Regions from separate parts of the Bradyrhizobium sp. 4 genome, predicted to be linked through region 1. Evidence: predicted binding sites of a transcription regulator. Region 1 holds the regulator's gene; the other holds the start of a gene.

Region 1 (4,377 bases):
CATCGGCCTGCGCAAACCGGATGCCGAGGCCTTCGACCACGTCGTCGCGGCGATCGGCGTGCCCGCCGGGCGTATCGTGTTCTTCGACGATCTTGCTGAAAACATCGAGGGAGCGCGGGCGCGCGGCTTGACGGCCGTGCATGTGACCTCGCCGCGTGATGTGGGGAACGCATTGAAAGCATTGGGCATCTGACGACGATCTGCCGCCGCGAGACCCCCGGAGATGCGGCCCAACGCGACTAATTTTGAAGAAGTTTAGGAACCCGATCACTTTGTGCATTTTTATACAGAGTTCCCGGAACGGAATACCGTCTTCCGGACTCTAGAGTCCGTTGGGACTTCTACAGACGGATGCATCATCGTGTTGGGCAAAACCTACCTCACCAAGCAGGCCTCTCTTCTTCTTGAATTCGCCAGGACAACTTCAGATTCGGATCTTTCCGCCAAGCTTGTGAGCAAGGCCGCCGACCTGAAATCCCAGGCCGATCCGCTGCCCGACAAGGATCAGGGACCCAAGGCGCCCGACGTAACTCACGGGCAGCCAGGGAGCTGATCGATGCAGGCCGGGGCGCTCGTCGTTCTCGTCTTGCCATGACCATTGTCCTGCCGATCTGGCACGTTCTTCGGATCGTGCCGCAACGCGCTTGATCCTGCCTTCCGGAACAATGCGGTGGGATGACTGCACCCGCTCGGCTGTTTTGCCTCTGCGCCCGCGCTCGGCTAGAAGACGTGCGGAACATTCGCCCGAACGTGCCGAGCAGGAGTTTTCGCCGTGGCCTTGATGCCAGTTTCCGACGCGCTTGCCGCGGTGCTGGCGGGTGCAGAGCCGCTGCCGGAAGAAATGATCTCCCTCGACCAGGCCTACCATCGCGTGCTCGCGCGTGACGTCGCGGCGCGGCGCACGCAGCCGCCGCAGGCGATGTCGGCGATGGACGGCTACGCGGTGCGAGCGGCCGATGCCGCGACGATCGATTCGGAGCTCACCATCATCGGCGAAGTCGCGGCGGGCCGACCGTTCGCGGGGATGGTCGGCGCCGGCGAGGCCGTGCGGATCTTCACCGGCGGCGTCGTTCCCGGTGGCGCGGACGCCGTCGTGATCCAGGAGGACACCGTCGCCGCCGGCAAGCGTATCACGATCAAGGAAGCCGCGATCGCCGGTCGGCACATTCGCCCCGCCGGCGTCGATTTCCGCGAGGACGACGTGCTCCTGCGCAAGGGAAGCCGTCTCACCGAGCGCGACCTCGCGCTCGCCGCCGGGATGAATCATCCGCACCTTGCCGTTTGCGGGCGTCCGAAGGTCGCGATTCTCGCCACCGGCGACGAACTGGTGATGCCGGGCAGCACGCCCGGCCACGGCCAGATCGTCTATTCCAACGGCTACGCCCTGCACGCGCTCGCCCGCAGCGAAGGCGCCGAGACCATCGACCTCGGTATTTCCGCCGACACGCTGGAGGCCACCACCGCCGGCATCCGCCGCGCCCGTGAGAGCGGCGCCGACATCCTGATCACGACCGGAGGCGCATCGGTCGGCGACCACGATCTGGTCCAGCAGGCACTGCGGGACGAAGGCATCGCGATGGCGTTCTGGAAGATCGCGATGCGGCCAGGCAAGCCGATGATGCACGGGCGGCTCGGCGCAATGGGCGTGATCGGTCTGCCGGGCAATCCCGTGTCGTCCTACGTGTGCGCTTTCCTGTTCATGGTGCCGCTGATTCGTGCCCTGTCGGGCCGTTCAGTGATTCACCATCGCCGTGAGCGCGCCGTGCTCGGCCGCGACGTCAGCGCCAACGACCAGCGCGAGGACTATCTGCGCGCGCATCTGGAGGAGCGCGACGATGGCACACGCGTCGTTCTTCCCGTCAATCATCAGGACTCTTCGCTGCTTGCGAATCTCGCTGCAGCGCAGGCACTTCTCGTGCGCGCACCGTTCGCGCCGAAGGCCGAAGCCGGCACGGCTTGCGAAGTGTTGCGGCTCCCTGTCTGAGCGCCCCGGCAATGCGCGTTCCGCCAACTTTGCTCTGTTCACGGTAAATTAAGCAGTTGCGGAACATGTATCGAACATATAGTGTCCGTTCATGATTTGTTTCGAGCATGTAGCGGCATATTGCCGAATTCAGCGTCTCGGAATCGGACGACATCAACCGGGGGACTTTGGTCGAGATGTTAACGCGCAAACAATACGAGCTTCTGCGGTTCATCAGTGAACGTCTGAAGGAAAGCGGCGTACCGCCCTCCTTCGACGAGATGAAGGATGCGCTCGACCTGCGCTCGAAGTCGGGCATCCATCGCCTGATCACGGCGCTCGAGGAGCGTGGCTTTATCCGACGCCTGCCCAACCGCGCCCGTGCGATTGAAGTCATCAAGCTGCCGGAGCTCCAGGCAGCCGCAGGCAGCCGCCGCGGCTTCACGCCGAGCGTCATCGAGGGCAATCTCGGCAAGGTGCGCGCGAGCTCCAGCCTGCCCGCGGACGAGGGCGAACGTCCCGTCGCGGTGCCGGTGATGGGTCGCATCGCGGCCGGCACGCCGATCGAGGCGTTGCAGACCCGCAGCCATACTATCAGCGTACCGCCTGACATGCTCGGCTCGGGCGAGCATTACGCGCTCGAAGTGCGCGGTGATTCCATGGTCGAGGCCGGCATCCTCGACGGCGACATGGCGTTGATTCAGCGCAACGAGAGCGCCGATACCGGCGACATCGTGGTGGCGCTGATCGACGACGAGGAAGCCACGCTGAAGCGCTTCCGCCGGCGCGGCGCCTCGATCGCGCTCGAGCCCGCCAACGCGGCCTATGAGGTCCGTATCCTGCCGCCTAACCGGGTGAAGATTCAGGGCAAGCTGATCGGGCTTTACCGGAAGTACTGATACCGGGCGTCCTTGATACCGGGCGTCCTTGATACCGGGCGTCCTTGATACCGGGCGTCCTTGATACCTGGCGTCCTTGATACCGGGGAGTACTTCATACTGGAGGTGCTTGGCGCCTCGCGCGCTTCCGATCGGTATCGCCGGTCAGAGATTGGAGCGGATCATCTTCCGCTCCGGCTGGATAGTCTTTCTGGTTCTGCACAGACTATCCGGCCCCTCCTCCGGCGCTGGCTCCTCGCGATGCCCACGAAGCAGCACCGCTGCGCGGCTCAAGTGTTCGAGGAAATGGCGGCCAGCGATCGTCCGCAACGTGCGGAATGCGATCGAGCAACCGTTGCAGCCAAGTCGGCAATATCCGGGCTGGCAACATTCGGACACGCGCCTCCCGAATGCATCGTAGCAGGCTTTGTTCCTATTGAATGCGGGAAAGATAATGTGATCGCGGCTTGCGGAACGCAGCCGCAGATTTGCCCACAACCAAGCAGAGCGTTCGTGCTTCCACTCTGATAGAGGCCTGCGCCTCGAAGAGACGCGGGTTGCTATCCCAGCATGAGGAGCACCCGATGTGTGACTACAGCCTACATGCCGTCGCGTCGCGCCCCGCCGAAGTCGGCGAGACGATCGTCACGACAAGCTTCCGCGGCACCTCGACGCGCGGCTTCGCCTCGGCAGCCGATCCGTCTGTTGCCGTCTGCCTGCTGCCGGGAACGGAGCTCGCCTTCGCCGACGACGTTCGCTACGACAATCGCTGGATCTGGACGCGCACCATCAATTCCCGCGTGGGCAAGTTCGGCAAGATCGACCCGCACGTTCCCGACCGCCATCATGACGCGATCGAATTCCCGGACGGCAAATATGTGCTGGTGACGCAGCTCGTCGAAGGCCAGCGCGCGACCGTGCTGCAACTGCCTGTGACCCAGCCGGTGACGGAGCGCGAGCACAAGGCGCAGGTCATCGCCGACAGGCAGCCGACCGTCACGCGCCTGCCGATCGGCTGACGCAGCCGCTACGAGGTCGGAGGTCAAGATTGAATCGCCATCGCCGGCGGTGGCCGGCGAGATGGCGTGGTTTGCGCCCAGCGAATCCGAGCAGATGCACCAATCCACTGCATTGCTCCGCACCGTCAGATCAATCGTCGGCCTGCAAGTCGGTCTCCGCCGGCGTTGCGTCCTTGATGCGGGGCGCGATCGCCTTCGGCGCAAGGCTGCCGTCGAAATCACCCTCGCCTGCGCCGGCTGGCAACCAGGGGCGGCTCGCGCCTCTCGCCCTCGCCGCGTGAACCGCAAAGCCGTCACCACGCTGCGTCAGCGCCAGCGCACTCTGGCTGGCGAGCCGCTGCCGATCGACCACCATCGCCGCGCAATCGGGCGGCGCGGGGCGTGTCGTCACCACCAGCGCGGCCCGACTACAATCGTCCGCGAGAGCGTCGACGCGCAGTGCCAGCGCGACCAACCTCCCGTCGGCCAGTGGCGTCACGCAGCCCGATTCGTCACAGGACACGCCATCGGCCAGCGA
Region 2 (4,377 bases), 2.9 Mb from region 1:
GCCTGCAGCATGCCGGCACCCGCTCGGGTCTCGTGACCATGGGCGATGGCTGGATCAATCCGGCGCAGGTGAAGCTCGTCGGCGACGCCGTGCGCGCGGCTTGCGACAAGGCCGACGGCTCCGACGACGCGCTGGTGCAAGATCCCGTGTCCTGCAAGGCGGCGTTCAAGGCGGAGACGCTGCGTTGCGCGAGCGGCAAGACGGGCGATCAATGCCTCACCGACGCGCAGATCAAGGCGATCGACACCCTGCATGCGACCTACAAATTCCCGTTTCCCCTCGCCAATGGTCTCGATGATTATCCGGGCTGGGGCGTGTCGGGCGAGGATACGCCGGCGGTTGGGCCGACCGGCGGCTGGGTCGCATGGTGGCTCGGCACGGCGTCTCCTGCGCAGCCGCCTGCGCCCAATAACGGCATCGCCTGGATCTACGGTGCCGGCGGCATCCAATATGTGTTCGCGCGCGATCCCAAGCTCGACGTGACGACCTATAAGCCCGAAGAGCACAAGGGGCGGCTGCTCGAGGTCTCCAGCCTGATGGATTCCACCGATCCCGACCTCAGCCGCTTCCGCGCTCGCGGCGGCCGGCTGATCATGCTCGAACACATGGCGGACTACGCGCAGAGCCCCTATGCCGGCATCCGCTATTTCGAGAGCGTCGAACGCAAGCTCGGCAAGGCCGAGACGGCCGAATTCGCGCGGCTCTACACCGCGCCCGGGGTCGACCATGTCGGCTCCGGCGCGCCGGCCAATGTCGACATGCTGAGCGCGCTGGTCGACTGGGTCGAAAAGGGCAAGGCGCCCGGCGATTTGGAAGTCGCCGAGCAGAAGGTCGAAGCGCCGTCCTTTGCGACGCTTCGCGCGCTGCCGCTGTGCCGCTGGCCGGCCTGGCCGCACTACAAGAGCGGTCCGGTGACGGAGGCAGCGAGCTTCACCTGCGCGCCGTAGCCGGCGCGCCACTTCGGAGCGTCACCCGGCGGCCATTGCCTGCGCGCCGCCGAGCAGCTGCGCGTTGAGCCGGCCGCCGGAGAACAGCATGTCGTCAAGGGCTTCGTCGATATCGGCGGAGATCACGGTGTTGCCGCCGTCCCGTGCGATGCTTCCTTGCGCCAGCCGCCGCATCAGCTCCTTGATGAAGGCGCAACTGGTGCCCTCGCTGCGTCGGGCAGCCTCCGCGATCACCGCCCCCTCGAGCGGCAGTCCCCTGCCGTAGAGCCGGACCAGCTTGCCGCGGCCGGTCTCGTCGGGCAGCGGCACTTCGATAGCTTGATCGATGCGGCCGGGGCGACCCGCGAGAGCTCCCTCGATGTCCTCCGGCCGGTTGGTGGTCAGAACGAACAGGATGTCGGCGTCTTCCTTCAGCCCGTCCATCTCGTTGAGCAGCTTGTTCAGCATGGATTCCGCACACGGCCCCATGTCATCGCGGTCGCGGGCGATGAGATCGACATCCTCGATCACCACCATCGACGGCTGGAGCAGGCGTGCCAGGCTCATATAGGCGCCGAGCAGACCGATCTGCTCGGCCGTGATGATCAACGTCGTATGCCCGGGCAAATGCGTTGCGAGATAGCGGATCGTGTGGGTCTTGCCGGTGCCCAGCGGCCCGTACAGCAAGATGCCTTTGCGTGTCGATTGACCCAGCCGGCGCAATTGGTCTCGGGTGTTGACGAAGGTCAGAACGTTGCGATCGAGCAGCCGCAGGGTCTGCTCCGGCAGAATCACCTCGTCGCGCGCGACCTGCGGCAAGCGATGCACCGTGATGCCGCGCGAGCGACCGCGATAGTCGGAGTCGGCATCGAGCGACAGGATCTTGCCGCGATAGGTCCGCGCAGCCTGTACGGCTTCCTCCAATTCATTGAAGCATTGCTGGACGAGAGCCGCGCCTGCGGAACCTGAAGGCACCAGGATCTCGATCCGAATGCCGGGCTCGCGACTGTATTCGCGGTGTGCGCAGAGCAAAACCGCATAGCGGAGATGATCCTGCTCACACAGCCATAGTCCGTTATCCAGACACTTGACCGGGCTCTTCTCGCCTACATCGACGTCGGAATATTGCAGCGGGCAATCGCGATCGCATAGCGGCCCTCCTTGAGCAGTCGTGGGATCGACAGCGTTTCGTAGCGCTGCTCCTCGTTCAGTCCCACCAGCCGGATGGCCTTGCCGAAGAGCCGGTCGACCGCGGCTTGAAGATCGACCCGCATGTGGCCGGGAAATTGGCGGATCGTGGTCACGAGTTTGCTGCGCGCGGTGCTGGCAAGGTGCCAATCGAGAACGTCGCAAGCAAAGTCGAAATCTTCCTCTTGTTCGTTCGAGGGTTCATCCGCCGCACGCATGCAGTCGCTGCACAGCCAGACCGTTCGGTCGCCGATACGAACGTCGGTCTGTCCCTCAGGCTTGCCACAGAGTTCGCAAGGAGTCTTGACCGCCTCTAGCGTGACCTGCAGTTGGTGGCCGGCCAATTCGATGGATTGTTGCGCAGATTTGAAAAGGGCTTCGGCAACCGATTGCGGGTAAGGCCCGCAAACCGCTTTTTCCTTCTGCTCGATCTGGGTGATGAGCGCGGTCGCTTCACGGTCTGATCTGCCGAAAACCTGCCGAAGCAGATCCATCACGAATTGGTCCGGCGTATCATCGTCATTATGAATTACGAGCTGGGTCGGCTGGTTCTCGCCACGCATACTGTTCATCACGAAAGGTCTTCGATACAATCTATGATTGAATAGAACGAATAGGGAACAAAAAGAAGCGATCGTCAAGCTGGGCGGCGGCGACTAATTGCGATTGGTGGGTGAGGTTCTGGTGCGCCGGTGCGGCGCTGTTGCTCGACGATGCCGTGGCACATCGATCCAGCTGCCGTCCTTTGACATTCCGGGCCGCTTCGATTATATATTTCGCATGCGAAATAAAGAAGTCGGCGGGGGGCATCATCGGCTGATCTACCTGCTGAGCGTCGCGCAGCGGCGCTTGCAGCGCTGGATGGCGGGGCAGCCTTCGAGCGAGGTCACGCCGGCGCAGGCAGGACTCCTGTTCATCCTCGGCAAGCAGGACGGCGTCCTGATGGGCGAGGCCGCCGCGGCGCTCGACATGGGGCCGGCCGGCATCTCGGGGCTGGTCGACCGTACGGCGGCGGCTAAACTGGTCGAGCGGCGCGCGGATCACGAGGATGGTCGCGCCTGGCGCGTCTGGCTGACGCCGAAGGGGCGAACGGCGCTGGCGCAGGCGAAGGCCAGCGCAGCAAAGGTCAATGCGGCATTGACGGAAGGATTTACCGGCGCGGAGATCGACGTCGTCGCGCGCTGGCTGACGCGCATTCAGGATAAATTCCCAAGAGGAGCGAACGAATGACTGACCAAGTCCGGATCGAGAACAACGGCGGAATTCTCACGCTCACGCTGGCGCGCCCCGACAAGAAGAACGCGCTGACGGATGCGATGTACGGCATACTTGCCGACGCCATCGAATCCGCCGAGTCGGATGCGTCGGCCCGCGTGATCCTGATCCGCGGCGAAGGCGACATGTTCACTGCCGGCAACGACGTCGGCGAATTCGCCGCGGTCGCAGCGGGCAAGTCGGAAGGAAGCCGCAACGTCGTGCGCTTCATCCAGTCGCTGGCGCGCTGCACCCGGCCCTTGGTTGCGGCGGTGCAGGGCCGCGCCGTCGGCGTCGGCACCACGATGCTGCTGCATTGCGATCTCGTCGTGCTTGCCGACAACGCGCAATTGTCGACGCCCTTCGTCAGCCTTGCGCTTGTGCCGGAAGCCGCCTCCAGCCTGCTGATGCCGGCGCGCATCGGCTACGCGCGGGCCTACGAGATGTTCGCGCTGGGCGAGACCGTGCCGGCCAAATCCGCTCTGGAATGGGGGCTCGCCAACCGCGTGGTGCCGCTCGACAAGCTCGATGCCGAAGCGCTCGCGCTGGCGCAGCGTCTTGCCCGTCAGCCGGCCGGCGCGCTCACCGCCACCAAGAAGCTGATGCGCAATGGCGAGGCGCTGGTCGCGCAGATGAATGCCGAAGGCGAGCAGTTCGGACTGCGCCTGCGTACCGCCGAGGCGCGCGAGGCCTTCACGGCATTTGCGGAGCGCCGCCCGCCGGATTTCACGAAAGTTGCGTGAAGTCCGGGCTGCAGGAAGGCTTGTCGGGCCGGGAAACTCACGACAATTCGATTAAAACCTTAACGGAACATTGGCATGTCGCGGGCAAGGTGGCGCTCGAAAGAATAGGCCCCCGACACCATGGCAATGTTTAAGAAATCGGTAAGTTCGCTCCTCCTGACCTTGATGGCCCTGCTGGCCGCGGGTGCGCTGGCCTCCACGGCGATCCAGATGGTCGGGGCGTTCGGCCGCTATAGCGACAGCCTCGAGACCGCGCGGCTTGCCGC

Evidence for each region. Region 1 encodes LexA, which represses DNA repair genes until DNA is damaged. Its sites were predicted from a motif close to TGTTCNNNNTGTGTTCNG; they were not measured.
Region 2: the regulator LexA is predicted to act here: its motif matches at 2,720-2,737, upstream of IVB45_RS34345 (ATP-dependent Clp protease adaptor ClpS).

Annotation. Positions count from the first base shown of each region.
Region 1 covers NZ_CP064686.1:4,247,890-4,252,266, forward strand. The annotation lists gene IVB45_RS19920 (HAD family phosphatase) at 1-193, shown strand, start outside; gene IVB45_RS19925 (hypothetical protein) at 362-553, shown strand; gene glp (gephyrin-like molybdotransferase Glp) at 773-1,984, shown strand; gene lexA (transcriptional repressor LexA) at 2,161-2,862, shown strand; gene IVB45_RS19940 (hypothetical protein) at 3,426-3,860, shown strand; gene IVB45_RS19945 (ComEC/Rec2 family competence protein) at 3,991-4,377, opposite strand, start outside.
Region 2 covers NZ_CP064686.1:7,154,958-7,159,334, reverse strand. The annotation lists gene IVB45_RS34355 (tannase/feruloyl esterase family alpha/beta hydrolase) at 1-947, shown strand, start outside; gene IVB45_RS34350 (ATP-binding protein) at 969-1,901, opposite strand; gene IVB45_RS34345 (ATP-dependent Clp protease adaptor ClpS) at 2,033-2,686, opposite strand; gene IVB45_RS34340 (MarR family winged helix-turn-helix transcriptional regulator) at 2,895-3,344, shown strand; gene IVB45_RS34335 (enoyl-CoA hydratase) at 3,341-4,111, shown strand; gene IVB45_RS34330 (methyl-accepting chemotaxis protein) at 4,232-4,377, shown strand, end outside.